Regions from separate parts of the Streptomyces sp. NPDC088923 genome, predicted to be linked through region 1. Evidence: riboswitches for the same ligand, from Rfam matches in the RefSeq annotation. Region 1 holds a riboswitch; each other region holds the start of a gene.
What was found. A riboswitch is a leader RNA that binds a small molecule or an ion and turns the genes downstream of it on or off. The one in region 1 is predicted to bind cobalamin.
Positions count from the first base shown of each region.

Region 2: another riboswitch for cobalamin. It lies ahead of ACIP4O_RS13315 (ribonucleoside-diphosphate reductase subunit alpha); the one in region 1 lies ahead of ACIP4O_RS10880 (cobalamin biosynthesis protein).
Region 3: another riboswitch for cobalamin. It lies ahead of metE (5-methyltetrahydropteroyltriglutamate--homocysteine S-methyltransferase); the one in region 1 lies ahead of ACIP4O_RS10880 (cobalamin biosynthesis protein).
Region 4: another riboswitch for cobalamin. It lies ahead of ACIP4O_RS24905 (CbtB-domain containing protein); the one in region 1 lies ahead of ACIP4O_RS10880 (cobalamin biosynthesis protein).

Region 1 covers NZ_JBIVIO010000001.1:2,408,550-2,416,247, reverse strand. Annotated here, with positions in the region: gene ACIP4O_RS10895 (lysozyme) at 1-540, shown strand, start outside; gene ACIP4O_RS10890 (anion permease) at 778-2,070, shown strand; gene ACIP4O_RS10885 (hypothetical protein) at 2,082-2,357, shown strand; cobalamin riboswitch at 2,497-2,629, shown strand; gene ACIP4O_RS10880 (cobalamin biosynthesis protein) at 2,740-3,696, shown strand; gene ACIP4O_RS10875 (cobyric acid synthase) at 3,693-5,207, shown strand; gene ACIP4O_RS10870 (putative cobaltochelatase) at 5,308-7,443, shown strand; gene cobO (cob(I)yrinic acid a,c-diamide adenosyltransferase) at 7,443-7,698, shown strand, end outside.
Region 2 covers NZ_JBIVIO010000002.1:466,000-473,697, forward strand. Annotated here, with positions in the region: gene ACIP4O_RS13300 (multidrug MFS transporter) at 1-866, shown strand, start outside; gene ACIP4O_RS13305 (cytochrome P450) at 863-2,245, shown strand; gene ACIP4O_RS13310 (ribonucleotide-diphosphate reductase subunit beta) at 2,327-3,364, opposite strand; gene ACIP4O_RS13315 (ribonucleoside-diphosphate reductase subunit alpha) at 3,364-5,751, opposite strand; cobalamin riboswitch at 5,888-6,009, opposite strand; gene mctP (monocarboxylate uptake permease MctP) at 6,355-7,698, opposite strand, start outside.
Region 3 covers NZ_JBIVIO010000007.1:339,952-347,649, reverse strand. Annotated here, with positions in the region: gene ACIP4O_RS25200 (bifunctional 2-methylcitrate synthase/citrate synthase) at 1-571, shown strand, start outside; gene metE (5-methyltetrahydropteroyltriglutamate--homocysteine S-methyltransferase) at 665-2,980, opposite strand; cobalamin riboswitch at 3,143-3,333, opposite strand; gene ACIP4O_RS25190 (ABC transporter ATP-binding protein) at 3,591-4,388, opposite strand; gene ACIP4O_RS25185 (FecCD family ABC transporter permease) at 4,397-5,515, opposite strand; gene ACIP4O_RS25180 (FecCD family ABC transporter permease) at 5,512-6,519, opposite strand; gene ACIP4O_RS25175 (ABC transporter substrate-binding protein) at 6,747-7,698, shown strand, end outside.
Region 4 covers NZ_JBIVIO010000007.1:271,074-278,771, reverse strand. Annotated here, with positions in the region: gene xylA (xylose isomerase) at 167-1,333, shown strand; gene ACIP4O_RS24935 (SH3 domain-containing protein) at 1,461-1,808, opposite strand; gene ACIP4O_RS24930 (hypothetical protein) at 2,274-2,456, shown strand; gene ACIP4O_RS24925 (macro domain-containing protein) at 2,509-3,012, shown strand; gene ACIP4O_RS24920 (hypothetical protein) at 3,042-4,004, opposite strand; gene ACIP4O_RS24915 (class I SAM-dependent methyltransferase) at 4,317-4,934, opposite strand; gene ACIP4O_RS24910 (CbtA family protein) at 5,018-5,785, opposite strand; gene ACIP4O_RS24905 (CbtB-domain containing protein) at 5,805-6,035, opposite strand; cobalamin riboswitch at 6,071-6,204, opposite strand; gene ACIP4O_RS24900 (histidine phosphatase family protein) at 6,270-6,851, shown strand; gene ACIP4O_RS24895 (GTP-binding protein) at 7,062-7,698, shown strand, end outside.

The DNA.
Region 1 (7,698 bases):
GCGACCGAGTCGACGACGTACCGCAGTCCCGTCTTCGAGAAGCAGTACGGCGGTGCCGCCAAGGCGGGGCTGCTGCGCGGCGCGTACCACTTCGCGCTGCCCGACCGCTCCTCCGGCACCCGGCAGGCCGCCTTCTTCGTCCGCAACGGCGGCGACTGGCGGCCCGACGGACGGACGCTGCCGCCGGCGCTCGACCTGGAGACGAACCCGTACGACGCCCAGCACAAGTGCTACGGGATCAGCAAGCAGAAGATGCGCGCCTGGATCAGCGACTTCAGCGACGAGACGCTGCGGCTGACCGGGCGGCGACCGATGATCTACACGACCGCGCACTGGTGGAACACCTGCACCGGACGCAGCACCGCCTTCGCCGACACGCACCCGCTGTGGCTCGCGAACTGGGGAGAGAGCCCGGGTGAGCTGCCGGCGGGGTGGACGTACTGGACGTTGTGGCAGTACGCGGTGAAGGGGCCGCTGCCCGGTGACCAGAACGTGTTCAACGGCTCCGCGGCGGACCTGGAGCGCTTCACGGACGGCTGAGGCGAGCGGCGCGGGCAGGGGGCGCGGGGCGCGGCGGCGGTGCGGGGACGGGAGGGGCGGCGGTGCGGGGACGGGGCGCAAGCGGAATCCGCGCGGCGGCGCCCCGGGTCCCGCGCGCGGCCCCCGCGCCGCGTCACTCCGGTTCAGGTCACCACAGCGCCCGCCCCAGTTCATCTTCCGTTCACTCGGATTGCTTACGTTCGGCGTGACATTGACGTCCAACAGAAGCCTGGGTAAATGGAACACATCACGCTTCTCCTCGGGATCGTGATCGTCACCGCTCTCGTGTTCGATTTCACGAACGGTTTCCACGACACCGCCAACGCGATGGCGACCACCATCTCCACCGGCGCCCTCAAGCCCAAGACGGCCGTGGCGATGTCCGCGGCGCTCAACCTCGTGGGTGCCTTCCTCTCGGTGGAGGTCGCCAAGACGATCTCGGGGGGAATCGTCGACGAGTCCGGGCTCAGGACGGAAGTGATCTTCGCGGCGCTCGTCGGCGCCATCCTGTGGAACCTCGTCACCTGGCTGCTCGGCCTGCCCTCCAGTTCCTCCCACGCCCTCTTCGGCGGGCTCATCGGGGCCGCTGTCATGTCGGCGGGCTTCTCCAGCGTCAACGGCGGCACGATCGTCACCAAGATCGTGATCCCGGCCGTGGCGGCGCCCGTCGTCGCGGGCCTCGCCGCCTTCGCGGCGACCCGGCTGACGTACCGGCTGACCCGCGACGTCGACGAGAAGACCGGGGCGAAGGGGTACCGGGTGGGGCAGATCGCCTCCGCCGGGCTCGTCTCGCTCGCGCACGGGACCAATGACGCGCAGAAGACGATGGGCATCATCACGCTCGCCCTCGTCACCGGCGACGTGCTCAAGCCGGGGGCCAATCCGCCGGTGTGGGTGATCCTCTCGGCCGGGTGCGCGATCGCGCTCGGCACGTATCTCGGCGGCTGGCGCATCATCCGCACGATGGGCACCGGGCTCACCGAGCTCGCGCCGCCGCAGGGCTTCGCCTCGCAGACCGGCGCGGCGACCGTCATCCTCGCCTCCTCGCACCTCGGCTTCTCGCTCTCCACGACCCAGGCGTGCTCCGGTTCGGTGATGGGCGCGGGCCTCGGGCGCAAGGGCGGCACGGTGCGCTGGTCGACGGCGGGGCGGATGGCGATCGCCTGGCTGCTCACGCTCCCGGCCGCCGCGCTCGTGGGCGCGGGCGCCGAGTTCCTGACCCGGCAGGGCACGTGGGGGGTCGCCCTCACCGGCGTACTGCTCCTCGCGGGAGCCGGGACGATCTACGTACTGTCGCGGCGCCGGCCGGTGAGCCACCACGACGTGACCGGCGACGGCGAACCCGCCGGAGTCGTCACCCAGGCCCTCGCCGCGGTCGCGCCGCCGCCCGCCGGGACACTCACAGTGCCGGTCCAGCCGACGGCGGCCGAGGCGCCGGACGCCCTCCACCCCCCGCTCACGGCGGAACTCCCCGCCCCGCAGGCGACCGAGACCCCGCGCCACACCGCGGGCTCCGGCACCGCGGCCTGAAAGGAACCGGCATGAACATCGACTGGGCGGCCCTCGGCTCCGTCTTCGGCGTGAGCCTGCTCGTCACGGTGGGCCTCGTCGGCGCCTTCGCCCTCGGCATCGCGGGCCTCTCGCGCGCCTCGGCCGCGACGGCGGAGGACGGCGGCGCGGGCGGGGACGCGGGTACGGGCGCGGGCAGCGGTACGGGGACGAGCGGCCAGGCGCTGCTCGCCCGGCTCGGCGCGTACGCCTGTTTCGGGGTGTGCCTCGCGGCGGTCGCGTTCGGGATCTACGTGATCGTGGCCTGAGCGGACCCACCGGCCCCGCGAGGCCCCCGAGGCAGGGGGCGGCGCGGGGCTTTCGCATGACGTGGACGGAGGAGGGGGCGCGGGGCCCCGGCGGCCGATTCGTCCCTCTTGCGTCAAGTGCGAGTTGACGCCCGGTCTCGGGGCGTGATGCACTGCCGGGGCCATTTCGGCGGCTGTGGAGGAAGTACCGGTGCGAATCCGGCGCGGTCCCGCCACTGTGAGCGGGGGGTGATCCCCGTAAGTCAGGAACTCCCGGCGCCGAATCACGTCGTACCAGGGCGCGGACCCTGAGAGTAGGACACCCCCATGCCCGGCATACGCCGCAGTGCGCACCCGCCAGCCCGTCCGCTCCCCCGGCGAGGCGTGAGCGCGGACTGACGCCATGCCTGCCGGACGTGTTTTCGCGGTCGGCGCCACCGTCGGCCTGCTCGGCGACTCCCTCTTCGGCGATCCGCGCCGCGGCCACCCCGTCGCGGGGTACGGGCGCCTCGCGGGCGTCGCCGAGAAGGCGCTGTGGCGCGACCACCGGGGCGCGGGCGCCCTGCACACCCTGCTGTGCGCGGGCGGCGCCACCGCGCTCGCCGCCGTCGTATCGCGTGCCGCCGCGCGCCGCTCCCCCGCCGCGTCCGCCGCGCTCACCGCGCTCGTGACCTGGACCGTCGTGGGCGGTACCTCGCTCGCGCGCGAGGGGCGCGCGCTCGCCGCCGCGCTCGAAGCGGGCGATCTCGCCGCCGCGCGCGAGCGCCTGCCGCACTTGTGCGGGCGCGATCCGCGCCGGCTGGACGCGGACGCGATCGCGCGCGCGGTCGTCGAGTCCGTCGCCGAGAACACCTCGGACGCGGTCGTCGGGGCGCTCGTGTGGGGCGCGCTCGGCGGGGTGCCCGGGCTCGTCGCCTTCCGGGCCGTCAACACGCTCGACGCGATGGTGGGCCACAAGTCGCCGCGCCACCTGCGGTTCGGCTGGTCGGCCGCGCGGCTCGACGACGTCATGGGCTTCCCCGGCGCCCGGCTCACGGCCGGGCTCGCCGCGCTCGTGGGTGGCGGGCCCCGTACCGCGCTCGCCGCGGTGCGCGAGGACGCGCACAAGCACCCCAGTCCCAACGCGGGACCCGTCGAAGCGGCCTTCGCGGGCGCGCTCGGGGTGCGGCTCGGCGGGACGCTGTCGTACGGAGGGCGGGTCGAGCACCGGCCCGTGCTGGGCGCGCGGCGCGGGCGGGCGGTCGCCGTGACCGACGTCGAGCGGGCCGTGCGGCTCTCGCGGCGTGTGACGTGGGCGGCGCTCGGGGTGTGCGTCGCGGCGCGGCTCGTCCTCGCGCGGCGCTCGGGGGGTGCGCGGTGACCGGGGGCGGGCTGCTCGTCGCCGGGACGACGTCGGACGCGGGCAAGAGCGTCGTGACGGCCGGGATCTGCCGGTGGCTGGTGCGGCGGGGGGTGAGCGTCGCGCCGTTCAAGGGGCAGAACATGTCGCTCAACTCCTTCGTCACGCGCGACGGCGCCGAGATCGGCCGCGCGCAGGCGATGCAGGCGCGGGCCGCGCGCGTGGAGCCGAGCGCGCTCATGAACCCGGTGCTGCTCAAGCCGGGCGGGGAGCGCTCCAGCCAGGTCGTGCTGCTCGGGAGGCCGCTCGGTGAGCTGAGCGCGCGCGGCTACCACGGGGGGAAGCAGGCGGAGCTGTTCGGGACGGTCGTGGACTGCCTCGCGGAGCTGCGGCGCACGTACGACGCCGTGATCTGCGAGGGCGCGGGGAGCCCGGCGGAGATCAACCTGCGCCGCACCGACCTCGTCAACATGGGGATCGCGCGGGCGGCCCGACTGCCGGTCGTGGTGGTCGGGGACATCGACAGGGGCGGTGTCTTCGCGTCGTTCTTCGGGACGACGGCGCTGCTCTCGGCCGAGGACCAGGCGCTCGTCGCGGGCTACCTCGTCAACAAGTTCCGGGGCGACGTCTCGCTGCTCGAACCGGGCCTGCGGATGCTGCGGGACCTGACGGGACGGGACACCTTCGGGGTGCTGCCGTTCCGGCCGGGGCTCGGCATCGACGAGGAGGACGGCATGGCCGTCTCCTTGCGCGGGGCGGTGCGCGAGTCGCGGCTCGCGGAACCGTACGGGGATGAGGTGCTGCGGGTCGCGGTGTGCGCCGTGCCGCTCATGTCGAACTTCACCGACGTCGACGCGCTCGCCGCCGAACCGGGCGTCGTCGTGCGGTTCGTGGACCGGGCCGCGGACCTCGTGGACGCGGACCTCGTGGTGGTGCCGGGGACGCGGGGGACAGTGCGGGCGCTGGAGTGGCTGCGCGAGCGGGGGCTCGCGGACGCGCTCGCCCGGCGGGCGGCCGAGGGGCGGCCCGTGCTGGGGATCTGCGGCGGGTTCCAGTTGCTCGGGGAGGTGATCGAGGACGAGGTGGAGTCGCGGGCGGGGACCGTGGCGGGGCTCGGGCTGCTCCCGGTACGGGTGCGGTTCGCGCGCGGGAAGACGCTCGCCCGGCCCTCGGGCACGGCGCTCGGGGAGGCCGTCGACGGGTACGAGATCCACCACGGCGTCGCGCGGGTGACCGGCGGCGACGAGCCGTTCCTCGACGGGTGCCGGGTGGGTGCGGTGTGGGGGACGCACTGGCACGGGTCCCTGGAGAGCGACGGCTTCCGGCGGGCCTTCCTGCGGAGGATCGCCGCGCAGGCGGGGCGGGGGTTCGTCCCGGCGCCGGACACGGAGTTCGGGGCCCTGCGGGAGGAGCAGCTCGACGCGCTGGCGGACCTGATCGAGGAGCACGCCGATACGCGTGCGCTGATGGGGTTGATCGAGCGGGGGGCTCCGGCGGGGTTGCCCTTCGTGCCGCCGGGGGCGCCGGGATGACCTCGCGGGGCCCCGCCCCGGTCCCCGCTCCCCCCTTGCCCCCAGCCTTCGGCGGCCCCCGGAAAGGGCTGGAGATGTTCACCCGAAAGGAAGTCCCCGTATGACCACTCTCGACCATCCCTACCCCTTCACCGCCCTCGTCGGGCAGGACGATCTGCGGCTCGCGCTGCTGCTCAACGCCGTGTCCGGGCGCGTCGGCGGGGTGCTCGTGCGCGGCGAGAAGGGGACGGCCAAGTCCACCGCCGTGCGGGCGCTCACCGCCTTGCTGCCCGAGGTCGAGGTCGTGGCGGGGTGCCGGTTCTCCTGCGACCCGGCGGCTCCCGATCCGCGGTGTCCCGACGGGCCGCACGCTCCCGCCCAGGCGGACGCGCGGCGAGCGGCGCGGATGGTCGAGCTGCCCGTGGGGGCCTCCGAGGACCGGCTCGTCGGCGCGCTCGACATCGAGCGGGCGCTCGCCGAGGGCGTCAAGGCCTTCGAGCCGGGGCTGCTCGCCGCCGCGCACCGCGGCATCCTCTACGTCGACGAGGTCAACCTCCTCGGCGACCACCTCGTGGACCTGCTGCTCGACGCCGCCGCCATGGGCGTCTCCTCCGTCGAGCGCGAGGGCGTCTCCGTGCGGCACGCCGCGCGGTTCCTGCTCGTCGGGACGATGAACCCCGAGGAGGGCGAGCTGCGTCCCCAGCTCCTCGACCGTTTCGGTCTCACCGTCGAGGTCTCCGCCTCGCGCGAGACCGAGGAGCGCGTCGAGGTCGTACGGCGCCGGATGGCGTACGAGGACGACCCCGCCGCCTTCGCCACACGCTTCGCCGGCGACGAGGCGGCCCTGCGCGCCCGGATCGCGGAGGCCCGGGAGCTGCTGCCCCGCGTCGTCCTCGGCGACACCGCGCTGCGTCAGATCGCCGCGACGTGCGCCGCCTTCGAGGTGGACGGGATGCGCGCCGACCTCGTCATGGCCCGTACCGCGACAGCTCTCGCCGCCTGGGCCGGGCGGGAGAGCGTGCTCGCGGAGGACGTGCGGCAGGCCGCGCTCCTCGCCCTGCCGCACCGCGGCCGCCGCAACCCCTTCGACGCCCCCGGCCTCGACGAGGACAAGCTCGACGAGGTGCTCGACGAGAACGCCGGGCCCGAGGGGGAACCCGAGGGACCCGACGACGGGGACGGTCCTGACGGGCCCGGTGGCGGAGGCGGTGTCCCGCCCCAGGGCGGGGGCCCCGAGGACCGTACGGGCCAGGACCGCGGCGACCAGCGCGAGGACGGCGGTTCGGCGGACGGGCCGGGCGACACGCCCCCCGCCCCGTCGGCCCCCTCGGCCCCGTCGGACGCCGAGGGAAAAGGCCCCGCGGGCGCCGCTGAGCAGCCCGCCGCCTCCGCCTCCGCCCCCTTCCGCACGAAGAAGCTGACCGTCCCCGGGCTCGGTGAGGGCGCCGCCGGGCGCCGCTCGCGGGCGCGGACCGCGCACGGCAGGACGACGGGTTCGTACCGCCCGCGCGGCGGCGCGCTCGGCGCGCTGCACCTCGCGGCGACGGTCCGCGCCGCCGCCCCGCACCAGAAGGCGCGCGGGCGCACGGGCGCCGGGCTCGTGGTGCGCAAGGACGATCTGCGGCTCGCGAGCAGGGAGGGGCGCGAGGGCAATCTCGTGCTCTTCGTCGTGGACGCGTCCGGGTCGATGGCGGCGCGGCAGCGGATGGGCGCGGTCAAGGGCGCGGTGCTCTCGCTGCTGCTCGACGCCTATCAGCGGCGCGACAAGGTGGGGCTCGTGACGTTCCGGGGGCGCGAGGCGTCTCTCGCGCTGCCGCCGACGTCGTCGGTCGACACGGCGGCGGCCCGGCTCGCTTCGCTGCCGACCGGGGGCCGGACGCCGCTCGCGGCGGGCCTGTTGAAGGCGCGTGACGTGCTGCGGATCGAGCGGCTGCGCGATCCCGCGCGGCGCGCGCTGCTCGTCGTCGTGACGGACGGGCGGGCGACGGGCGGCCCCGAGCCGCTGCCGCTCGCGCGGCGCGCGGCCGCACTGCTCGCGACGGACGGGACGGCCTCGGTCGTCGTGGACTGCGAGGCGGGGCCGGTACGGCTCGGGCTCGCGGGCGAGCTCGCGGGGCGGCTCGGCGGGAGCGCGGTGACGCTGGACGCGCTGCGCGCGGACGCGCTCGCGGGGCTCGTCAAGGACGTACGGGGCGGGCACGAGGCACGGGGCGTACGCGACATACGCGACGTACGAGGCAACAGGAGGGCTGCGTAATGCCGCAGGGACAGCCGGCCGTCGTGCCGGACGACGGGATGACGACGCGCCAGCGGCGCAACAGGCCGCTGCTCGCGGTCCACACGGGCCCGGGCAAGGGCAAGTCGACGGCCGCCTTCGGGCTCGCGCTGCGCGCCTGGAACCAGGGGTGGCCGATCGGCGTGTTCCAGTTCGTCAAGTCGGCGAAGTGGAAGGTCGGCGAGGAGAACGCGCTGCGCGTGCTCGGGGCCTCGGGCGAGGGCGGCACGGTCGCCT
Region 2 (7,698 bases), on a different contig from region 1:
GCGCGGACCTGCACGCCGCGCTCGGCGACCCCGGCGCCCATCTGCACCACGAGGAGCCGCTGGTGGCGGCCTTCGCCGACTGCCTGCTGCGGATGGGCGAGCCCATGCCCCCCACGTGGCGCGCCCGCTTCGCCCGCCACATGGGCCCCGTCATCGACGCCTACGACCAGGAGTTCCGCAACCGCCTGAGCCGTACCGTCCCGACCGTCGCCGCGTACCTGGAGCTGCGGCGCCTCACCTTCGCCCACGAACTCTGGCTCGACCTCCTCGAAGCCGTCGCCGGCGGCGAACTCCCCGCCTCCGTGCGGGAAAGCAGCGCGTACCGCACCGCCGGGCTCGCCTGCCAGGACTTCGCCGCCTGGTACAACGACCTCTGCTCGCTGCCGAAGGAAATAGCGGGGGACGAGCTGCACAACCTCGGGATAAGCCTCATCAGGCACGAGGGAATGGAACTCGCGGAAGCCGTGTCCGTCGTGCGCGAGAAAGTCGCGGGACGCGTCACCGCATTCCTCGACGCCGAAAAGGAATTGCGCGCACTCGCCGATTCCCTCACCGAATCCGAAGCCGAATCCGAAGCCGAAATCGAAGCCGACGGTGAAGGCGATGCTGAAGGCGGCGAAACGGAGCGGGAACGGACGCGAGCCGTTCTGCTGTCCTGCACCGACAACATGCGGAACTGGTTTCCGTCCGTCTACTGGTTCCACCACGAATCCGGGCGCTATCGCGTGGAGCAATGGGAGGACCCCGCGTGCCCCCCGTATCTCCAGGAGAGCGCACCGGCGCGCACTACCCCCGCCGTGCGCCCCGCCGAGACCCCCCGGGTCGGCCGCCAGCGCGGCCCGCACGAAGAGGAGGGCACCGTATGAGCCCGCGTACGCCCCCCACCGCGCCCCCCGAGGGCACCCCGCGCCCGGCGCCGCTCGCCGCCGGAGCCCTCCCGCTCCTCGGCCACGCCCCCGCCCTCGCCCGCGGCCCGCTCCCCTTCCTCGAAGGGCTCCGCGCGCACGGCGAGGTCGTACGGATCGCGCTCGGCCCCAAGCAGGTCCTCGCCGTCTGCGCCCCCGACCTCGTCGGCACCCTCCTGACCCGCCCCGAGTTCACCGTCGGCGGACCGCTCTGGGACACCCTGGAGATCCTGCTCGGCAAGGGGGTGGCGACGAGCAACGGCCCCCGCCACCGCCGCCAGCGCCGCACCATCCAGCCCGCCTTCCGCCCCGAGCGGATCGCCTCCTACGCGCGCGTCATGACCGAGGAGGCGGTACGGACCGCGGGATCGTGGCGGGACGGGGAGATCACCGACGTCGGCGCGGAGATGTTCCGTACCGGCGTCCGGATCGTCTCCCGCTCCCTCCTGGAGGTCGACGCGAGCGGCACCGAACTCGCCGACCGGATCGCGCACGCCCTGCACACCGTCTTCGGCGGCCTCTATCAGCGGATGATCCTCTCCTTCGGGCCACTGCACCGCCTGCCGACCCCCGCCAACCGCCGCTTCAACGCGGCCCTCGCGGAACTGCACGCTCTCGTCCGGCAGTTGGTGAGCGAGGCGCGCGCGAAGGATTCCGGCGAGGCCGTGCCCGAGGACGACCTGCTCTCCGTACTGCTTCACGCCACCGATGAGAACGGCGCCCCGCTGCCCGACGAGGAGATTCACGACAACGTGGTATCCCTTGTCGTCGCGGCGGCCGAGAATGTCGCGGCGACACTCGCCTGGACCTTTCACCTCCTCGCCCAGCACCCCGAGTGGGAACACACTTTGCGCGCGGAGGTGGAATCGGTCGCGCCGGACCGTCCCGTCGATTTCGAGGATCTTCCGAAACTCGCCCTCACCCGGAATCTCGTGAGCGAATCCATGCGGATACGCCCGGCGGCATGGATATTCACCCGCAGGGCCGCGAGCGACACCGAACTCGGCGGCTATCGCGTCCCCGCGGGAACCGACGTGCTCTACAGCCCCTGGGCACTCCAGCACGACGCGAGGTCCTTCCCCGAGCCGCACCGCTTCGACCCCGACCGCTGGCTCCCCGAACGCGCCGCCGAGATTCCCCGGCACGCCTTCATCCCCTTCGGCATCGGCAACCGCAAATGCCCCGGCGACATCTACAGCCTCACCGAACTCGCCCTCGTCCTCGCCAACACGGTCCGGGACTGGCACGTCGAAACCGTCCCCGGGCGCACCGACCCGCGCCCCCGCATCGGCATCACGCTCCAGCCCCGCGCCACGGTGCTCCGCGTCCGGCGCGCCTGAGACCCCGGGCACGCCGAAGGGGCCGGGTCCCGTACGGAACCCGGCCCCCTCGGGGAGACCAGCGCCTACACCGCGTACGCCCTAGAAGTCGTCGTCGAAGGAGACCGAACCCTCGACCGCGACCTGGTAGGCGGACGGCCGCCGCTCGAAGAAGTTCGTCAGCTCCTGCACACCCTGGAGCTCCATGAAGGAGAAGGGGTTGCTGGAGCCGTACACCGGCGAGAAGCCGAGGCGCACGAGGCGCTGGTCGGCGACGCACTGCAGGTACTCGCGCATCGACTCGGTGTTCATGCCGGGCAGGCCGTCACCGCACAGATCGCGCGCGAACTGGAGTTCCGCGTCGACCGCCCCGGCGAGCATCTCCTTGACCTCGGCCTCCAGCTTGTCGTCGAACAGCTCCGGCTCCTCCTTGCGGACCGTGTCGACGACGTCGAAGGCGAAGCTCATGTGCATCGTCTCGTCGCGGAAGACCCAGTTGGTGCCCGTCGCGAGGCCGTGCAGCAGGCCGCGCGAGCGGAACCAGTACACGTAGGCGAAGGCGCCGTAGAAGAAGAGGCCCTCGATGCACGCCGCGAAGCAGATCAGGTTGAGCAGGAACCGCCGCCGGTCGGACCGCGACTCCAGGCGGTCGATCTTCTCGACCTCGTCGATCCACTTGAAGCAGAACTCGGCCTTCGCGCGGATGGACGGGATGTTCTCCACGGCGGCGAAGGCGGCCGCGCGGTCGTCCGGGTCGGGCAGGTACGTGTCGAGCAGCGTCAGGTAGAACTGCACGTGCACGGCCTCCTCGAAGAGCTGCCGGCTCAGGTAGAGCCGCGCCTCCGGGGAGTTGATGTGCTTGTACAGCGTCAGCACCAGGTTGTTCGAGACGATCGAGTCGCCCGTCGCGAAGAACGCGACGAGACGGCCGATGAGGTGCTGCTCGCCGGGCGTGAGCTTCGCGAGGTCGGAGACGTCCGAGTGGAGGTCGACCTCCTCGACGGTCCACGTGTTCTTGATCGCGTCCCGGTAGCGCTCGTAGAAGTCCGGGTAGCGCATGGGGCGCAGGGTCAGCTCGAAGCCCGGGTCCAGCAGGTTCTGGTTGCGCTTCTTCTGCTCGGGAAGGGTGGATTCGGACATTACTGGCAGGCCTCGCAGGACTCGGGGTTCTCCAGGGAGCAGGCGATCGCCTCGGCGTCCGCGACGCTCGGCGCGGCGGGCTTGGCCTGCTCCGGGATGGGTGCGGCCTCGGCGGCCGAGGAACCGGCCGCGCGGGCGATGCGCGTCGCGGGACGCGAGCGCAGGTAGTACGTCGTCTTCAGGCCCTTGTTCCAGGCGTGCGCGTACATCGAGGAGAGCTTGCCGATCGTCGGCGTCTCCATGAACAGGTTGAGCGACTGGCTCTGGTCGAGGAAGGCGGTGCGCTCGGCGGCCATGTCGATGAGGCCGCGCTGCGGCAGCTCCCACGCCGTGCGGTACAGCGCCCGGACCTCCTCGGGAATCCAGTTGAAGCCCTGGACCGAGCCGTTCGCCTCGCGCAGCGCCTCACGGGTGCGCGCGTCCCACACGCCGAGCTTCTTCAGGTCCTCGACGAGGTAGCCGTTGACCTGGAGGAACTCACCGCTGAGCGTCTCGCGCTTGAAGAGGTTGGAGACCTGCGGCTCGACGCACTCGTAGGCGCCGGCGATCGAGGCGATCGTCGCGGTCGGCGCGATCGCGAGGAGCAGCGAGTTGCGCATGCCGCTCTCGGCGATACGGGCGCGCAGCGCCTCCCACCGCTCCGGCCAGGTCCGCTCCACGTCGTAGTGGTCGGGGTGCAGGACACCGCGCGCGGTCCGGGTCTTCTCCCAGGCGGGGACCGGGCCGTGCTTCTCGGCGAGGTCGGCGGAGGCCTCGTAGGCGGCGAGCATGATGCGCTCGGCGATCCGGGTGGAGACCGCCTTCGCCTCGGCCGAGTCGAAGGGCAGCCGCAGCTTGAAGAAGACGTCCTGGAGGCCCATCGCGCCCAGGCCCACCGGGCGCCAGCGGGCGTTGGAGGCGGCGGACTGCTCGGTCGGGTAGAAGTTGATGTCCACGACGCGGTCGAGGAAGGTGACGGCCGTGCGGACGGTCTCGTCCAGGCGCTCCCAGTCGATCGCGCCGTTCTCGACGAACGCGCCGAGGTTGATCGAGCCGAGGTTGCACACGGCGGTCTCGCCGTCGTCGGTGACCTCGATGATCTCGGTGCACAGGTTCGAGGAGTGGACGACGCTGCCGGGCTCGGCGGTCTGGTTCGCGGTGCGGTTGGAGTGGTCCTTGAAGGTCATCCAGCCCTGGCCGGTCTGCGCGAGGGTACGCATCATGCGGCCGTACAGCTCGCGCGCCGGGATCGTCTTGCGGGCCAGGCCCTTCGCCTCGGCGGCGCGGTACGCGGCCTCGAACTCCTCGCCCCACAGGTCGGTCAGCTCGGGCACGTCGGCCGGCGAGAAGAGCGACCACTCGGCGTCGGCGGCGACGCGGCGCATGAACTCGTCGGGAATCCAGTGCGCGAGGTTGAGGTGGTGGGTGCGGCGCTGGTCCTCGCCCGTGTTGTCGCGCAGCTCCAGGAACTCCTCGATGTCCGAGTGCCACGTCTCCAGGTAGACGGCGGCGGCGCCCTTGCGGCGCCCGCCCTGGTTGACGGCGGCGACGGAGGAGTCGAGCGTCTTGAGGAAGGGGACGATGCCGTTCGAGTGCCCGTTGGTGCCCCGGATCAGCGAACCGCGCGAGCGGATGCGGGAGTACGCGATGCCGATGCCGCCCGCGTGCTTGGAGAGCCGGGCGACCTGGAGGTAGCGCTCGTAGATCGAGTCCAGCTCGTCCTTCGGCGAGTCCAGGAGGTAGCACGAGGACATCTGCGGGTGCCGCGTACCGGAGTTGAAGAGCGTCGGCGAGGAGGGCAGGTAGTCCAGGCGGCTCATGAGCCGGTACAGGCTCGCGACCTCGTCGACGGCCGGGAGGCTGTCGTCGGCGGCGAGCCCCGCGGCGACGCGCAGCAGGAAGTACTGCGGGGTCTCGACGACCTTGCGCGTGATCGGGTGCCGCAGCAGGTAGCGGCTGTAGAGGGTGCGCAGGCCGAAGTAGCCGAAGCGGTCGTCGCCCTCGGTGTCGACGAGCGCGTCCAGGCGGGCGGCGTGCGCGGCGACGAACTCCGCGGTGCGGTCGCCGATCAGGCCCTCGCGGTGGCCCACGGCGACGGAGGCCGCGAAGCCGCTCGCGCCCTGCCCGGCGGCCTCCTCGGTGATCGCGAGGGCCAGCAGACGGGCCGCGAGCCGGGAGTAGGCGGGGTCCTCGGAGATGAGCCCGGCGGCGGCCTCGGTGGCCAGCTCGCGCAGCTCCGCCTCGTCGGCGTGGGCGCTGCGGCCGCGCAGGGCGGCGGCGGCGACCCGGCCGGGGTCGGTGTCGGGGAGATCGGCGGTGAGTTCCGTGAGGGTCCGCAACAGGGCGGTCCCGGGAAGGTCCTGCTCGGCCGCGACCGATGAGGCGGGATCTGCTGGCGCGATGGTCACTGGGGTGGCTCTCCCTCGCTCGCTGGGGGCCTCGGGTGCGGGGCGGCGACGGGACGACGGCAGCGCTTTCGGGCACACCGCGTCACGTCCCCGGCCCTTTCCGCGGGGCCCGGACGTCTGGCGCCGTGCCCGGGCGGGGCGGCGGCGCGCTTTCGGCAGGTCATCGGACTCGCAACACGCCACGGGGCGCGTCGCACACCGTTGCGGGACAGTCCCGGACTCGCACCGGATTCCCCTGCCGACAGCGAGGAAGAGCATACATCTGGGGGGCGGGCGGGAAAGGAGGCCCCAGATGTTGTGTCGGGGGTGGGGACTGTTACGTGCGGGTCAACGGTTGTGGGGTGCCGACAAGGTCCCCTGTGCCCGGTGGGGTGACGGGGGGCGGTGGGGGCGGCGACGTCGATCGTATGGCTTGAGGGGACCCCACAAGCGGGGTCGTACGGAGTTTTTACCGGGGGGAGCGGGGCGCGCGCGTGTTCGCATTCCGGTCGCTGTAAGTGAGGACATGTCAAAAAAATCAGCCCCTCCGGCGTTTGAGGAGCGGGGTCCGGGGCGGAGCCCCGCGCGCCGGGGCGGAGCCCCGCGCGGGCCCCGCCCCCGCCGTCAGTGCCCCGCGGTCTCCGGCACAGCCGGCGGCAACTCCTGCTTGACCCCAGGGTCACCCGCGTCCGCCACATAGTCCGACGGCTGGGTCTCGTCCACGCCGTCCGGTGCCTTGAAGGCCCGCAGGACGAAGGTGAGGACGACCGTGACCACGACGTTCAGGACGATCGCCGTCATCCCGATGTACCCGATCTCGCCGAGCCCCGGGATCTCCTTCGAGGAGCCCCCGAAGTGGTCCTGCGTCGGCGAGGACGTCGACCAGGCCGCCCAGGTCCCGTACGCCATCCCGACCGCCCAGCCGGCGAGCAGCGCCCAGCGGTGGAACCACCGTGTGAAGAGCCCGCCGACGAGCGCGGGGAGCGTCTGGAGGATCCAGATGCCGCCGAGCAGCTGGAAGTTGATCGCGACGGTCTTGTCCATGCCGAGCACGAAGATCAGCGCGCCGACCTTCACGAGCAGCGAGACGAGCTTGGAGATCCTCGCCTCCTGCGCCGGGGTCGCGTCCGGCTTCAGGAAGTCCTTGTAGATGTTGCGCGTGAAGAGGTTCGCCGCCGCGATCGACATGATCGCCGCCGGGACGAGTGCGCCGATGCCGATCGCCGCGAAGGCGACCCCGGCGAACCAGTCCGGGAACATGTTCTCGAAGAGCTGCGGGATCGCGAGCTGCCCGTTGCTCACCTTGACGCCGCTCGCGATCGCCATGAAGCCGAGGAGCGCGAGCAGCCCCAGCATGAGCGAGTACAGCGGCAGGATCGTGGTGTTGCGCCGGATCACGTTCCGCTTGCTCGACGACAGCGTCGCCGTCACCGAGTGCGGGTACATGAAGAGCGCGAGCGCCGAGCCGAGCGCGAGTGTCGCGTACCCCCACTGCCCCGCCTCGCCGGGCGCGAGGGCGCCCTTCGGCGCTCCTGTCGCGGGGTTCTTCTGCGAGAGCGCGTCGCCGGCCTTCGCGAAGATGTCGTCGAAGCCACCGAGCTTGATCGGGATGTAGATGATCGCGACCGCGATGACGAGGTAGATCAGCCCGTCCTTGACAAAGGCGATCAGCGCCGGAGCCCGCAGACCCGAGGAGTACGTGTACGCGGCGAGTACGGCGAAAGCGATCAGAAGTGGCAGGTCCTTGACAAACCAGTTCGTGTCGTCGCCGCCGCCCACGCCCATGACGTCCAGGACCGCCTGGATGCCGACGAGTTGCAGCGCGATGTACGGCATCGTGGCGAGGATGCCGGTGAGCGCGACCGCGAGCGAGAGCCCCTTCGAGCCGAAGCGGCCCCGGACGAAGTCCGAGGTCGTCACGTACCCGTGCCGGTGCGAGACCGACCACAGGCGGGGCAGGAAGGTGAA
Region 3 (7,698 bases), on a different contig from region 1:
GCACAGCTTCAACGCCTCGACCTTCACCGCGCGCGTCATCACCTCGACGCTCTCCGACCTCTACAGCGCGGTCACCGGCGCGATCGGCGCGCTCAAGGGTCCCCTGCACGGCGGCGCCAACGAGGCCGTGATGGACATGCTCGACGAGGTGCGCGACCCGGCCGACGCCGCGCGCTGGCTGGACCAGGCGCTCGCCGAGAAGCGCAAGATCATGGGCTTCGGGCACCGCGTCTACAAGAACGGCGACTCGCGCGTCCCGATCATGCAGGGCGCGCTCGACCGCCTCGTGGAGCAGAGCGACAACCCCGAGGCCCCGCGCCTCGACAAGCTCCACGCGGCGCTGCGCGAGGCCATGTTCGAGCGCAAGCAGATCCACCCGAACCTGGACTACCCGGCCGGTCTCGCCTACCACCTCATGGGCTTCGACACCCCCGTCTTCACGCCCATCTTCGTGATGAGCCGCATCACGGGGTGGACCGCGCACATCATCGAGCAGCTCTCGCACAACTCGCTGATCCGCCCGCTCGCCTCCTACGACGGCGTGGCGCAGCGCGAGGTGCCGAAGGGCTGAACGGTCGTCCGCCGGGCGGTGACGGGGAGGTCCCGCCCGGCGGATACGGGACGGGGCGGGACGCCGTGACGCGTCCCGCCCCGCCTCAGGAGGTCACGCGTCCAGCTCGCCCCGCACCGTACGGGCCGCCGCCACGAGGTGCTCCAGCGACTCCCGCGTCTCCGCCCACCCGCGCGTCTTCAGACCGCAGTCCGGGTTGACCCACAGCCGCTCCGGGGGGATCGCCTTGAGCCCCGTGCGCAGCAGCGCCGCGACCTCGTCCGCTCCGGGGACGCGCGGCGAGTGGATGTCGTACACGCCGGGTCCCGCCTCGCGGGGGTACCCGTGCGCCGCGAGCTCGTGCGCGATCCGCATGTGCGAGCGCGCCGCCTCCAGGCTGATGACGTCGGCGTCCAGGTCGTCGATCGCGTCCACGATGTCGCCGAACTCCGCGTAGCACATGTGCGTGTGCACCTGCGTGGCGTCGGCGACGCCGCTTGTCGTGAGGCGGAAGGCCTCGGTCGCCCACGCCAGGTAGGCGGGACGCTCCGCGGCGCGCAGCGGAAGCGTTTCGCGCAGCGCGGGCTCGTCCACCTGGATGACACGCGTCCCCGCCTCCTCCAGGTCCCGCACCTCGTCCCGCAGCGCGAGCGCGACCTGCCGCGCCGTCTCGGCGAGCGGCTGGTCGTCCCGCACGAAGGACCACGCGAGCATCGTCACGGGTCCGGTCAGCATCCCCTTGACCGGCTTCGCGGTGAGCGACCGCGCGTACGAGGTCCAGCGCACCGTCATCGGCGCGGGCCGCGAGATGTCCCCCGCGAGCACCGGCGGGCGCACGTACCGCGTCCCGTACGACTGCACCCAGCCGTGCCGCGTCGCGAGGTAGCCGTCCAGTCGCTCGGCGAAGTACTGCACCATGTCGTTGCGCTCGGGTTCGCCGTGCACGAGGACGTCGAGCCCGGTCTCCTCCTGGAAGGAGACGGCCCTGCGGATCTCCTCCTCGACGCGCTGCTCGTACCCGGCCTCGTCGATGCGCCCGGAGCGCAGGTCGGCGCGCGCCGCGCGCAGCGTGTCCGTCTGCGGGAAGGACCCGATCGTCGTGGTGGGCAGCGGCGGCAGCGCGAGATGCGCGCGCTGGGCGGCGGCGCGCTCCTCGTACGGGGACCTGCGGCGCGTCTCGGCGTCGGTCACCGCCGCCGTACGGGCCCGGACCGCCGGGTCGTGGGTGAGCGAGGACGCTTCGCGCGAGGCGAGCACGGCGCGGTTGGCGGCGAGTTCGGCGGCGACCGCCTCCGTGCCGCGGCTCAGCGCCTTGGCGAGCGTCGCGACCTCGGCGGTCTTCTGCCGGGCGAAGGCGAGCCAGCGCAGGACCTGCGGATCGACGTCCTTCTCGCGCGCGGCGTCCAGCGGCACGTGGAGCAGCGAGCAGGACGCGGCCACGTCGACGCGGTCCGCGAGACCGAGCAGGGTGCCGAGCGTCGCGAGGGCCCGCTCCAGATCGCCGGTCCAGATGTTGCGCCCGTCGACGACCCCGGCGACGAGCCGCTTGCCGGGCAGGCCCCCGGCGGCGGCGAGCGCGTCGAGATTCGCGGCGGCCGCTTTGGTGAAGTCGAGCGCGAGCCCGTCCACGGGGGCCTTCGCGAGGACGGGGAGCGCCTCGCCGAGCCGGTCGAAGTAGCTCGCGACCAGCAGCTTCGGGCGGTCGCCACGGCCGCCGAGATACGCGTAGGCCCGTTCGGCGGCGGCGAGTTCGGCGGGGGTGCGGTTCTGGACGAGCGCGGGCTCGTCGAGCTGGACCCACTCCGCGCCGGCCGCGCGCAGATCGGCGAGGACTTCCTCGTACACGGGAAGGAGCCGGTCGAGCAGGCTCAGCGGCGCGAAAGTGTCCTCCGTACCGGGGGCGGCCTTGGCGAGCAGGAGGTAGGTGACCGGGCCGACGAGGACGGGCCGCGCGCGCAGCCCGAGCGCGAGCGCCTCGCGCAGCTCGCCCACCTGCTTCGAGGAGTCGGCGGTGAACTCCGTGTCCGGGTCCAGCTCGGGGACCAGGTAGTGGTAGTTCGTGTCGAACCACTTCGTCATCTCCAGCGGCGCGACGTCCTGCGTGCCGCGCGCCATGGCGAAGTAGCCGTCGAGCGCGTCGGCCGCGACGGCGGCGCGGTGCCGCGCCGGGATCGCGCCGACCATGACGCTCGTGTCGAGCACGTGGTCGTAGAGGGAGAAGTCCCCGGTGGGGACTTCGTCGGCGCCGTCGGAGGCGAGCTGCCGCCAGGCGGCGGCGCGCAGTTCGCGTGCGGTGTCGTGGAGGCGCGCGGCGTCGACGCGGCCCTTCCAGTAGCCCTCGACCGCCTTCTTCAGCTCCCTGTCGGGGCCCTGACGGGGGTAGCCGTACACGGTGGCCCGTGCTGCCGCGGCTGCGGACTTCGGTGTCACGGAGATCTCCTTCGCGAGATGAATCCCTGAGATCCCGGGTGTCCACGGGGCGCGAAGGAACGGCGAAGGGGGCGGGAGCTGACGCGTCCGCCCTCTGTGCACGCCGACCCGCCCACGAGGTCACCGGGATGTCCGGGCGCGCTTTCGGCGCGCGTCCGGGCGGCTGGCAGGTCTTCGGACTCGCGGGCACGCCCTCCTGACGGAGGACACCTACTGGCCGTCGCTTCCCAGACCCGTACCCGGGCCCAGTGCGTATGACGGCGGTCGTTCCCGCTCACCGCTGCGGGGCAGTCCCGGATTCCCACCGGGTTCCCTCTTGCGACGCTCCCGCCTGGCGGACGGGGCGAACCAGCTGCTGCGGGCAGTGTAGGGGGTGGGGGGACGGAGGAGGCGGGGGAGTTCGGGGAGTGGACTTCCGGCTCAGCCCTCGCTGTGATCCCCGTGGTGTCGACGGGGTCGAGAATGCGGCGGCCCCGCAGCAGGACGCGGCTCACCGGTTCCGCCGGGTCGAGATCGAGCCCCGGCCTGGGGAGCATGTCGACGTCGGCGGCTTCGGCCCGTACGCGCCGGGCTGCGAGGTCGACGTACTGCGTGCCGGGGGGGCGCATCCCTACCTCGCCCTCGGCACCACCACGGGCGCGCCGTCGCCGGGGGCGCGCAGGATGTCGGCGTCCAGGCCGTAGACCTCCTTGACCAGCGCTTCGTCCACGACCGCGGCCGGGGCCCCCTCCGCCACGATCCGGCCGTCCTTCATCGCGATCAGGAGATCCGCGCTGCGGGCCGCCGCCGAGAGGTCGTGCAGGACCATCACAACCGTACGGCCCGCCGCCGCGACCTCGCGGACCAGGCGCAGCACGTCCACGACGTGGCCCGGGTCGAGCGCCGACGTCGGCTCGTCGAGCAGGACGAGCGGGGTGTCCTGGGCGAGGACCATCGCGAGCCAGCAGCGCTGACGCTGGCCGCCCGAGAGCCGGTCGAGGCGCTCCCCGGCGAGGTCGAGCGTCCCCGTCGCGGCGAGCGCGGCCCGTACCGCCTCCTCGTCGGCGCGCGACCACTGGCGCAGCAGGCCCTGGTGCGGGTGGCGGCCGTACCGTACGAGCCCGGCGACCGTCACCGCCTCGGGTGCCCGGGGGGATTGGGGGAGCAGCGCGACGTGGCGGGCCGCCCGACGGCGGTCGAGCGCCCACAGATCGGCGCCCGCGGCGTGGACCGTACCGGCCTCGGCGGGGTGCAGGCGCGCGATCGTGCGCAACAGGGTCGATTTGCCGCAGCCGTTGGGGCCGACGATCGCGGCGACCTGTCCGGCGGGCACGGTGAGGTCGACGTCCCGGACGACGGGGCGGCCCGGATAGCCCGCGCGCAGGCCGCTGATCAGGAGCCCCGCGGGCGTCCCGGTGGTGGTGGTCATGGGAGCGCTCACGCCTTTCGGGAGGGGCGGCCCCGGTCCTGACGGAGCAGGACCCAGAGCAGGAAGGGGCCGCCGAGCACGCTCGTGACGACCCCTGCGGGTATCTCGACGGGCGCCACGACCCGGCCGAGGGCGTCGGCGGCGGCGACGAGGAACGCGCCGGTGAGGGCCGCGCCCGTGACGGGTACGCGCGTGGGGCCCGCGAGCCGGGCGGCGAGCACCGGTGCGGCGAGTGCGACGAACCCGATCGGCCCGCCGACACCGACCGCGACCCCCGCGAGCCCCACCGCCACCGCGAGCGCGAGGGCGCGCACGCGGCGCGGGTCCGCGCCGAGCGCGGTCGCCGTGTCGTCGTCGAAGCGCAGCAACTGCAGCCGGTGGCCCGCGGCGAGCGCGAACGGGAGCAGCACCGCGAGGATCACGAGGAGCGGGCCGCCCACCGCCCAGTCGCGGCCGTTGAGGCTGCCCACCGTCCACAGGAACACGCCGCCCGCCGTCGCCTGGTTCTGGCGCGACATCACGAGGTCGCTCACCGCGCCGACGAACGTCGAGACGCCGATGCCCGTGACGAGCAACCGGTACCCGGCCGCGCCGGCACCTCCCGCGCACAGCACGACGAGCACGGCGGCCCCCGCCGCGCCGAGCGGTCCGAGCCACCAGGCGCCGAGCATCCCGGTCGTGGACCCCGCGACCGAGGCCACGACGGCGGCCGTCGCGCCCTCGTTGACGCCGACGAGGTCGGGCGTGGCGAGACGGTTGCCCGCGAGCGTCTGCGTGAGACACCCCGCGACCCCGAGCGCGGCCCCGACGAGCAGCCCCACGACGATCCGCGGCAGCCTGAACTCCCGTACCACCATGGTGCTCGCCGCGTCCCCCGCTCCGAAGAGGCCCCGCAGGCTCTCCCCGGCGCTCATGCCGGTCGAACTGGCGAGCACGGCGAGGCAGACGACCGCGAGGAGGACGGGCGCGAGACACGACGCGAGGAGGAGGGAGCGACGGGGGAGGAGCCAGGAGAGTGCGCCGGTGCGCAGCACCGTGCTGTCGGGCGGGGTGACAGGGGCGCCCGCGCCGGGAGGCAAGGCATGGCCGGTGTCGCGCTCCGGCCGGGCCGGTTCGTACGTGCTCATGCCGCACCCGCCGTCGACAGGCGCGGCGAGCGCGCGATCCAGACGAGCAGCGGGCCCCCGACGAAGGCGAGGAGCACGCTCACCGGAGTCTCCCAGGGGCGGATCACCAGGCGGGCGAGGAGATCGGCGAAGAGCAGGATGTTCACGGCGAAGAGCGCCGACAGGACGAGTTGCGCCGCGAGCCGGGGGCCCGTCAGGGTGCGAGCCGCGTAGGGGGCGAGGAGACCGAGGAAGGCGATCGGGCCCGCGAGGGCCACCGCGCAGCCGGTCAGCAGCGAGACCGCGGCGGCGACCGCGAGCCGTACGCGCCCCGGGTGGTGGCCGAGCGCGCGGGCCGTGTCGTCGCCGAGCCCCAGCGCCGAGAGCGGTCGCGCGCACAGCAGCGCGCCGGTGAGACCGAGCGCGGCGAGCGGGGCGAGGAGCGCGAGGTCGCCGAGCCTCACCCCGGCGAGCGAGCCGATCGTCCAGTAGCGGTACGTGTCGAAGGTCGACTGCGTGCCGAGCAGCACGTACGCCGTGAGGCCGTGAAACGTCGCGCCGAGCGCCGAACCGGTGAGCACGAGCCGCAGCGGCGCGCCCGCCGCGCGCCCGCTCGCCGCGAGCAGCAGCACGATCGCGCTCGCCACCGTGCCCCCGAGCAGCGCGCACACCATGAGCCCCCCGGCCGAACCGACCCCGCCCCACGTCAGTCCGAGGACGACGGCGAAGGCGGCACCGGAGTTGACACCGAGAAGCCCCGTCTCCGCGAGCGGATTGCGCGTCGCGGCCTGGAGCAGGCAGCCGGAGACGCCGAGGCAGCACCCGACCACGAGCGCCGCGAGGGTGCGCGGCAGCCGTACGTCGTGCACCGCGAGCCGCACCTGCGCGTCGGCGCGCGCCGCCGGGTCACCCGTGAGGTAGTCCCAGGCGCGGCCCGGGCCCGTCGAGCCCGTACCGAACAGGAGCGACAGCAGTCCGAGCGCGAGTACGAGGACGAGAAGTCCCGCCGCGCTCCACCACACCACCGGCGCGCGGCCCGTGAGCGGTGCGGTGCGCCGGCCGGGGGGAGCCGGACGCCCTTGCGTAATGAACATGAGGTTAGCCTAACCTAAGTAACGCGCCGTCCGGTGGGCGGTGCGGCGGGCTGCTCGCTGCCCGAAAACCCTCCGTACGCAGGGGAAACGGCGCCTTGCGCCCCCTTTGTCCCTGCGGCGGCATGTCCCTCGTCCCCCCTTCACGGAGAACTCGATCCATGGCACACCGCCCGTCCGCCCCTCGCTCCTCCACCCGCCGCACGACCGTGCTCGCGGCGCTGCTCGCCGGGGCCGGTCTGCTGACCGCGACCGCCTGTTCGGGCGACGACTCCTCCGACGCGGCCGGTACGGCGAAAACGGACAAGAGCACCGTCAGCGTCACCGACGCGACCGGCACGGCGGTGAAGACGCCCGCCCACCCGCGACGCGTCGTCGTACTCAGCGAGATGGACCTCGACTCCGCACTCACCCTCGGCGTCGACCCGGTCGGCCTCACCGCCGCCCGCGGCCAGAAGGGCGCCCCCGGCTACCTCGCCGACAAGGCCGCGAAGATCCCGCTCGTCGGCACCGTGACCGGCCCCGACATCGAGAAGGTCGTCGCCGCGAAGCCCGATGTGATCCTCGCCGGGCAACTCGCCGACACCCAAGTGCTCGCCCAGCTCAGAAAGGTCGCCCCCACCCTCGTCACGATCGGGAAGGACAAGGACTGGAAGTCCTCGCTCACCCTCACGGGCAAGGCGCTCGGCAAGAGCAACGAGGCGAAGAAGTTCCTCACCGGGTACGACGAGAAGGCCGCCGCGCTCAAGAAGGACCTCGGCGCCCGCGCGGGCAGCGAGGTCTCCGTCGCCCGCTACTCCGCCAAGGGCACCGCCGTCATGCAGCAGGGAGTCTTCGTCTCCGACGTCCTCGAGGACCTCGGTCTCACCCGGCCCGGCATCCAGGCGGAGCAGGGCGAGGGCCACTCGACGCCGATCAGCAACGAGAACCTCAAGGAGATCGACGGCGACTGGCTCTTCATCGGCACCCTCGACCCCACAAGCGAGTCCGGACTGCTCAAGCAGCTCCAGGCCGAACCCGCCTACCGGGCCCTCAAGGCGGTCAAGGACAAGCACGCGACCGTCGTCGACGGCTCCAAGTGGACCAGCCTCGGTGGCGCCCAAGCCGCCGAAT
Region 4 (7,698 bases), on a different contig from region 1:
CGGCTGATCACACCACCGTGTCGTACTCCGTCCGGCGGGGCGAGACACCCGCCCGGAGGGGCCGAATCGGCACCCGCTCTTCACAGCCGGGCTCCGGGAGTCTAATTTGTTAAGCGCCATGACGAAATAGGCCACGGCGCGCACGACACGATGGCGAGGGAGCCGCATGAACTACCAGCCCACCCCCGAGGACAAGTTCAGCTTCGGTCTGTGGACCGTCGGCTGGCAGGGCCGGGACCCCTTCGGAGATGCCACCCGCCCCGCGCTCGACCCGGTCGAGTCCGTGCGCCGACTGGCCGAGCTGGGCGCGTGGGGTGTCACCTTCCACGACGACGACCTCATCCCCTTCGGCTCCACGGACGCCGAGCGCGAGCGGATCGTCAAGCGCTTCCGCGAGGCGCTCGACACGCACGGCCTCGTCGTGCCGATGGCGACGACGAACCTCTTCACGCACCCCGTCTTCAAGGACGGCGGCTTCACCTCCAACGACCGCGACGTCCGCCGCTACGCGCTGCGCAAGGTCATCCGCAACATCGACCTCGCCGCCGAGCTGGGCGCCGAGACGTACGTCGCCTGGGGCGGCCGCGAGGGCGCCGAGTCCGGCGGCGCCAAGGACATCCGCCTCGCGCTCGACCGCATGAAGGAGGCGTTCGACCTCCTCGGCGAGTACGTCACCGAGCAGGGCTACGGCCTCCGCTTCGCCATCGAGCCCAAGCCCAACGAGCCGCGCGGCGACATCCTGCTCCCCACCGTCGGCCACGCCCTCGCCTTCATCGAGCGCCTGGAGCGCCCGGAGCTGTACGGCGTCAACCCGGAGGTCGGCCACGAGCAGATGGCCGGGCTGAACTTCGCCCACGGCATCGCCCAGGCCCTCTGGTCGGGCAAGCTCTTCCACCTCGACCTCAACGGCCAGAACGGCATCAAGTACGACCAAGACCTCCGCTTCGGCGCCGGCGACCTGCGCAACGCCTTCTGGCTCGTCGACCTCCTGGAGACCGCCGGGTACGCGGGCCCGCGCCACTTCGACTTCAAGCCGCCGCGGACCGAGGACTTCGACGGCGTGTGGGCCTCGGCCGCCGGCTGCATGCGCAACTACCTCATCCTCAAGGAGCGCGCCGCGGCCTTCCGCGCCGACCCGAAGGTCCAGGAGGCACTGAAGGCCGCGCGCCTCGACCAGCTCGCGCTGCCCACCGCCGAGGACGGCCTCGCCTCGCTGCTCGGCGACAAGAGCGCGTACGAGGACTTCGACGTGGAGGCCGCCGCCGAGCGCGGCATGGCCTTCGAGGCGCTCGACCAGCTCGCGACGGACCACCTGCTGGGCGTTCGCGGCTGAGCGGGTCCGCTCCGCCGCCGGGGCCGCGCGGGGGTATGAGCCCTCTCGGCCTCGCGGCAGGCCCGGACAGAGCCGTGGGCCCCGCCTGCCGGAAGGAAGGCGGGGCCCACGGCCTGCTCGGAACCGCTCAGCAGTGGTTGGGCACGTTGCCCTTGTCGTTGCCCTTCAGGTAGACGGCGCTCACGTAGCCGATTCCGCCGCTGTTGAGCTGGAGGCGAACCCAGTTGCGGTTGCTGATGCCGTGGTCGTTGACGAGGTCGCCCTCCAGCCAGCAAAGGCCCGTGTAGCTGTAGTTGGCGTTGACGTAGCTGACCACCCGCTCGCCCTTGGCGGGACCGGCGTGGACGTTGCCGTGGGTCCAGGCGACGACGGTGGTGGCGGCGAAGGCGGGGCTCGCGGCCATGACGCCGGCCCCGGCGAGGGCGAGGCTCGCCCCGCCCATCGCGAGGGCGCGCTTCATCTTCGTACCGAGCATGCGGGTTCTCCCGTTGGGTGACGACAGCCGGGGGCACGGGCGTGCCCTCCGGTCCCGGCACGGCGTACTGCCCCGTGCCGCGCCGGTTGCGACGCGTCCCACGCTCTCGGACGCGGGCCGCTCTGCCAATCGCTGAAGCGAATGAAAGGCCGAGGCCGTGTTCCCGGCGCTCGTTCGACCGCGGGCAGGGGCCGGGGGGTGTGCTCCGTGGCGACAGTGGCGAAAGGTTTACGGCCGCGAATCGCGGGAGCGCGGGGGAGCGGGGCGGGGACCCCAGGAGGCGCTTCGAGAGGTCTGGCGCGGGTGTGCCGCAGGCGACCCCGAGAAAGATCAGGGTTGCCCCGGTGGCCGATCGGGTCTCCACTGGAACCGTGGGAACGGCAGAGCCGTTCTTGACGACAGGTGACCGGGACGGGGCCGCGAGACCGTGGCCCGGCCGGACGAGCACCGGGGGAGACGAGAGACATGTCCACAAACGCGAAGGTGGCGGCCGGCGGCGCCGTCGTCGGCCTCATCCTGCTCATCTGGCTGCCTTGGTGGGCCGCCCTGCTGATCATCCTCGGCGTCCCCGCCGTCGCCTACCTCACCCTCGACCCGAGCCAGCGCCGCAGGCTGCGCAGGGCGAGCCGCAAGCAACTGGGCCGCTGAAGGGCCGGGCCTCCGGAGGGCGAGTGTCGGAGCCACCGCCTACGGTGCCCGCATGACGCAGGAGAGCGAGTACGTCCGCGGCGACGCCATCCAGTACGTACGCGGCGACGCCACGGCCCCGCGCGGCGAGGGGCCGCGGATCATCGCGCACGTCTGCAACGACCGCGGCGGCTGGGGCAAGGGCTTCGTCCTCGCCCTCACCCGCCGCTGGCCCGAGCCGGAGCGCGCCTACCGCGCGTGGCACCGCGAGCGCGCGTCCCGCGACTTCGCCCTCGGCGCCCTCCAGCTGGTCCGGGTCGAGCATGCCGTGTGGGTCGCCAACATGATCGGACAGCACGGAACCGGCCGTGGCGGCAAGGGCGTCCCGGTCCGGTACGAGGCGATCGGCGAGGCGCTCGACCGCCTCGCCCCCGAGGCCCTGCGCCTCGGCGCCTCGATCCACATGCCCCGCATCGGCTGCGGACTGGCCGGGGGCCGCTGGGACCGGGTGGAACCGCTGATACGGGCGCGGCTGACGGAACGGGGGGTGCCGGTGACGGTCTACGACATCGGGTGAGAGGCAGGCGGTGCGGCCGGGCCCCGGTCTCAGGAACGCGCTGCCAGCGCTTCGAGCCCGGCCAGGAGGGCCGGGAGCCGGGGGCCGCGCTCGACTGGGACGACCTCTCCCGGCACCGCGTCCAGCAGGACGAAGGCCATGTCGTCGGTACGGGCCACGAGCGACCAGCCCGGGCCGTCGACCCGCAGCAGACGTGCTTCGTCGCTCGCGAACGCGGAACGGATGCGCCCCAGCGGCGGAGGCGTGTCGAGATAGGCGCGGGCCTCGGCGAGTGCCGCGCGGACCGAAACGGCGGTGGGCTCGGAGCCCGGAGCCGTGAAGGAACCCTCGGGGCTCGCGGAACCGTCGGGGCTCGCGGAACCGTCGCCCGCCTCCGCCGCCTCGGCCTCCTCCGCCGTGAACTCCCCGCGCCACGTGGCCCACTGGCGGGAGATCTCGTCGGCGCCCAGCCGCCGTTGGGCCGGGCCCCAGCCCGACGAGGACGGCGGGCGCAGGGCCTCGGGGGCCTCCGGGTCCCCCGAGAGGTCCGGGTCGTGCGGCGCGGGCACGCCGGGGGCGGCGACCGCGAGCGCCAGGGGCCAGCCCGGCAGGGTCGCCACGATCGCGCGCGGAACCGGCGTCAGCTCGTACTCCATCCCGCAGTCCCACGAGGCGATCGCGACGGCGACCAGCGAGACGTCGTCGACCACGACCGTCCACCGCGCCCCCGCCCCGTCCTGCCCGAGGACGAGTCCGTAGCCCTGGACGAGGGGCGGCAGCCCCAGCCGGCCGCATGCCTCCGGGTAGTCGTCGCCGAGGGCCCCGGGGAACTGGGCCGGGGTGAGCAGCGCGGCGGTGAGGACGAGCAGCGCGTCCTCCTCACCACCCGCGAGCCCTTCGCCCTCGCCCGCCGCGGCCACGTCCGGCCGCCCCGGCTCCTCACCCGTCGCCCGCGCGGTCTCCGGCACCTCCCTCACCACGGTCCCGTTCCCCGTGTCCTCCGGCTCGCTCACGTCCGCCTCCCGATCGCCGCCCGAGCGTCCCGTCCCGTGCGGAGGCAGGACGACGGGGGCCCGCCTCGTGCGGGCTGGCGCACCTTAACCAGTCGGTAACCACGGCGTCGAGAGGCCGCACAAGCCCGTCCCGAAGCCTTCACCCGGCATGCGAGTCGCAGGCGAGCGGGGGAGCGAGCAGGGACGGTACGGGGCGGGGCGACGGTCGCCGGTCAGGGTGAGGCGCCCCGATCACCGGTCAGGGTGAGCGCGCCTCCCCGGTCAGAGTGAGGCGTCCCGTCACGGGTCAGGGCGAGGCGTACCGGCAGCCCGTCAGGTCACGGGCCGCTCCGGCTTCCGTACCGCCACCGCGAGAAAGCGCGTGTCCTCGTCCACGTACGACACGAGCCGCCAGCCCGTGGCGTCCAGCAGCGGGACGAGACGCGCCCTGGTCCGTACATCGTCCTCGCTCAGCTCCCTTCCGTGGCGCGCCGCGAGGGCCGCGCGCCCGAGCGGGTGGAAGAGGGCGAGCCGCCCGGCGGGCCGGGTCACCCGCGCGAGTTCCCGCAGGCCGGTCTCCGGGCCCGGCAGGTGCGAGACGAGCCCCGCCCCGAACACCGCGTCGCAGGCCCCCTCCCGCAGCGGCAGCCGCGCCACGTCCGCCAGGACGAGTGTGCCGTGCCGCGCCCGGCCCTTCGCGTCCGCCTCGCGCAGCATCTGAGGCGTCAGGTCCACGCCGAGCACGGCGCCCGCGATCCCGACGCGTTCCCGCAGCGGCGCGAGCGCCCTGCCCGTGCCGCAGCCCGCGTCGAGCACCACATCACCCGGGCGCAGTCCGAGGACCGCCGTGGCCGCGTCGTAGCGCGGTTGATCGCCGGGGAACCTGTCCTCCCAGCCCGCCGCGCGCGATCCGAAGAACTCCCGTACCTCCTGCTGGGTCTTCTCGTTCATGCCGTCCATCCTGCCCGCGGGGACGCGGAACGGGGGAGGGGCCCGGGAATCGGGTCCCTCCCCCGTGGCGTACGGGATGTGGCTCAGGCAGCGGCCGAGGCCACCGAGCCGGCCCTGACGCGCCTTTCGGCGGGCGCGAGCATCCGCTGCGCCAACTCACCGAAGAGCAGGCCGAAACCGGTCCACAACGTGAGCTGGATACCGATCGAGGCCACGCGGAACTGCCACAGCAGCGTGGCGGGGAAGTCGTGTCCGACCTCGTTGACGGACGGCAGGAACGCGTAGGCGAGGCCGATCACGACGGCGAAGCCGGCGAGCGCGACGACCGTCGCCCACCAGTTGCCGAGCGTCGGCGCGAGCCGCTTGCCGATGATCACGGTCGCGAGCGCGAGCAGCACGCTGAGCAGCATCATCAGCCCGTACAGCGCCGTGCGCTTGCCGATCGTGTCGGGGTTCCCGACGGCCGGGGGGTTCGCCGGGTACTTGAGGAAGGGGACGATATAGACGGCGAAGAGGCCGCCCGCCGCCATGAGCGCGGCGGTCGCGCGCGGGCTGAAACGGCCCACACGGCCGAGCGCGAAGCAGTAGGCGAGGGCCACGATGCCGCCGAAGGCGACCCCGTAGGCGAGGACACCGGTCGCGAGCCCGGCGGTGGACTGGAGGCCGCGGCTGACGACCTCGACCTCGTGCTCGTGGCCGCCTCCCCCGTGGGAGTGCGCCTCCTCCAGAGCGATCGCCGAGTCCACCCGGGGCTCCCCGAGCAGGTAGGCGACGACGAAGGCGAGGACCCCGGCGGCGAGACCGGCGAGCATCCCGCGCACGAGGAGTTTCCTGACGATGGCGGAGTTCATGAGAGTACGAATCCGCCCGTCAGTGGCAGGGGAAACCGAGCAGGTGCCGGCCGTCGTGCACCCACTCGTGGACGCCCGTGCCGGAGAACAGCGAGGTGGCGCCTTGCTCGGCGCCGACGAAGTAGAGCGCGATGAGCATGAGGAGACCGACGAAGACCGCCCACGGCAGCACCGTGCGGATCGGCAGCCGAAGCGGGGTCTCGGAAGCGGAGGAAGAGCCCGAAACGGGCGGGGCGGCGGACTGCGCCATGGCAAGCCTCCTGGGGAACTCGCGTCCCGGTCGATGGAGCTTCGAATACGCATGACGGGTCTGACTCGCCGGGTCCGCGTACGGGGCCAGGCATACAGTGGCGCGACCGTTCCGGGCTCTCACCGGATTCCGTCATGTCGCTTGTAAGGTCATCGGGACGATATCGCTCACCCGTCCGAACGCCAAGTGCGCCTGCTGGACGTGGGACATGACAAACGGTGAAAGCGGGCCGGTATGACGATCCGAGTGATCCTTGTCTCGGCGGCGGAGAGCGAGGCGAGCCGTTCCGCCGCCTTCGACGACGGCACACCGCTCACGGACCGGGGCCGCGCGGCCGCCGCCGAACTGCGGGCGAGCGGTGTGCCGATGCGGGCGGAGAACGTACGGGTACGGGCTCGCCGCGCGCCCTCGCCGCGCTGCCGAGAGACATCCGCCCTCCTCGGCCACCCCGGGGCCGTCCCCGAACCCGCCCTCGCCGGGCAGGAGCCGGGAAGCTGGCGCGGCCGTCCGCTCGACGCGGTGGCCGCGGCGGAGCCCACCGCCCTCGCCGCCTGGCTCTCCGACCCGGCGGCACGCCCCGGCGGTGACGGCGAACCGCTCACCGACCTGGTGCGGCGCGTCGGCGCGCACCTCGACCACCTCGCGGAAACGGTGACGGGGCCGCTGCCCCTGTTCGTCGAACCGGACACGGTCCGCGCCGCCCTCGTCCACGCCCTCGGCCTCCCCCTCCCCGCGTACTGGCGCGTCGACGTCCGCCCGCTGGCGGTGACGACGCTCAGCGGGCACGGCGGGCGGTGGAACCTGGTGCTGTCCTGACCGTCCATTCGGTTCGTTCCTGGTTCGCGTGATCGTGAATTCCGTCGCTGGCGAACCCGGTGCGGTGCGAAACGGTCCGGTCCGGGCACGAACATGCCCATCCGGTAAAGAATCCCGCACTTCGCCCCCTTTGCCCGGTGGCTTGTCATCCTGGGCGCTTCGGCACCGGGACGGCTGGTGCCTGGGGTGCGCTGGCGAGGGAAGTGGCGGATGAGCGACGGACGGTGGCACGCGGCGGGGGAACGCCTCATCCTCAAGATCGTCGTCTCGGGTGGGCCCGCCACCGGCAAGACCTCGTTCGTCGGTGCCGCGCGGGGGAGAGGGCCCGCGTGGGGGAGTGGGCCCGCGTGGGGGAGTGGGCGGCCGGAGGGCCACGCCTTGGAGGGCGAGGCTCCGGACGGTGGTGGGCCGGATGGCGGTGGCTCGGACGGTGGTGGGCCGGGCGGCCGTGGCCCGGACGGTGGTGGGCTGGGTGGGGAGGCAGCCGTACCGGTGTCGCCGCGCCCGTACGGCCCCGTCGTCGCGTACGAGCCGGCCGGTGGTGCGGGGGAGCGGGGGAGCGGCGTGGGGGCGGTCGCGCTCGACTTCGGGCGGATCGTGCTGCGTCCCGACCTGACGCTGTGTCTTTTCGGCGTCCCGGGGCTCGAACGGTCGGCGGCGCTCTGCGAGGACATGTGCGGCGGCGCTCTCGGTGCCGTCGTCCTCGTCGACACCGGACGGCTCGCCGAGAGCTTCGCGCTCGTGGACCGGCTTGAGGAGCGGGCGCTGCCCTTCGTCGTGGTGATGAACCGCTTCGCGGGGCCCACCGCGTACACCCCCGGCCAGGTCGCGTCGGCGCTCGGCCTGT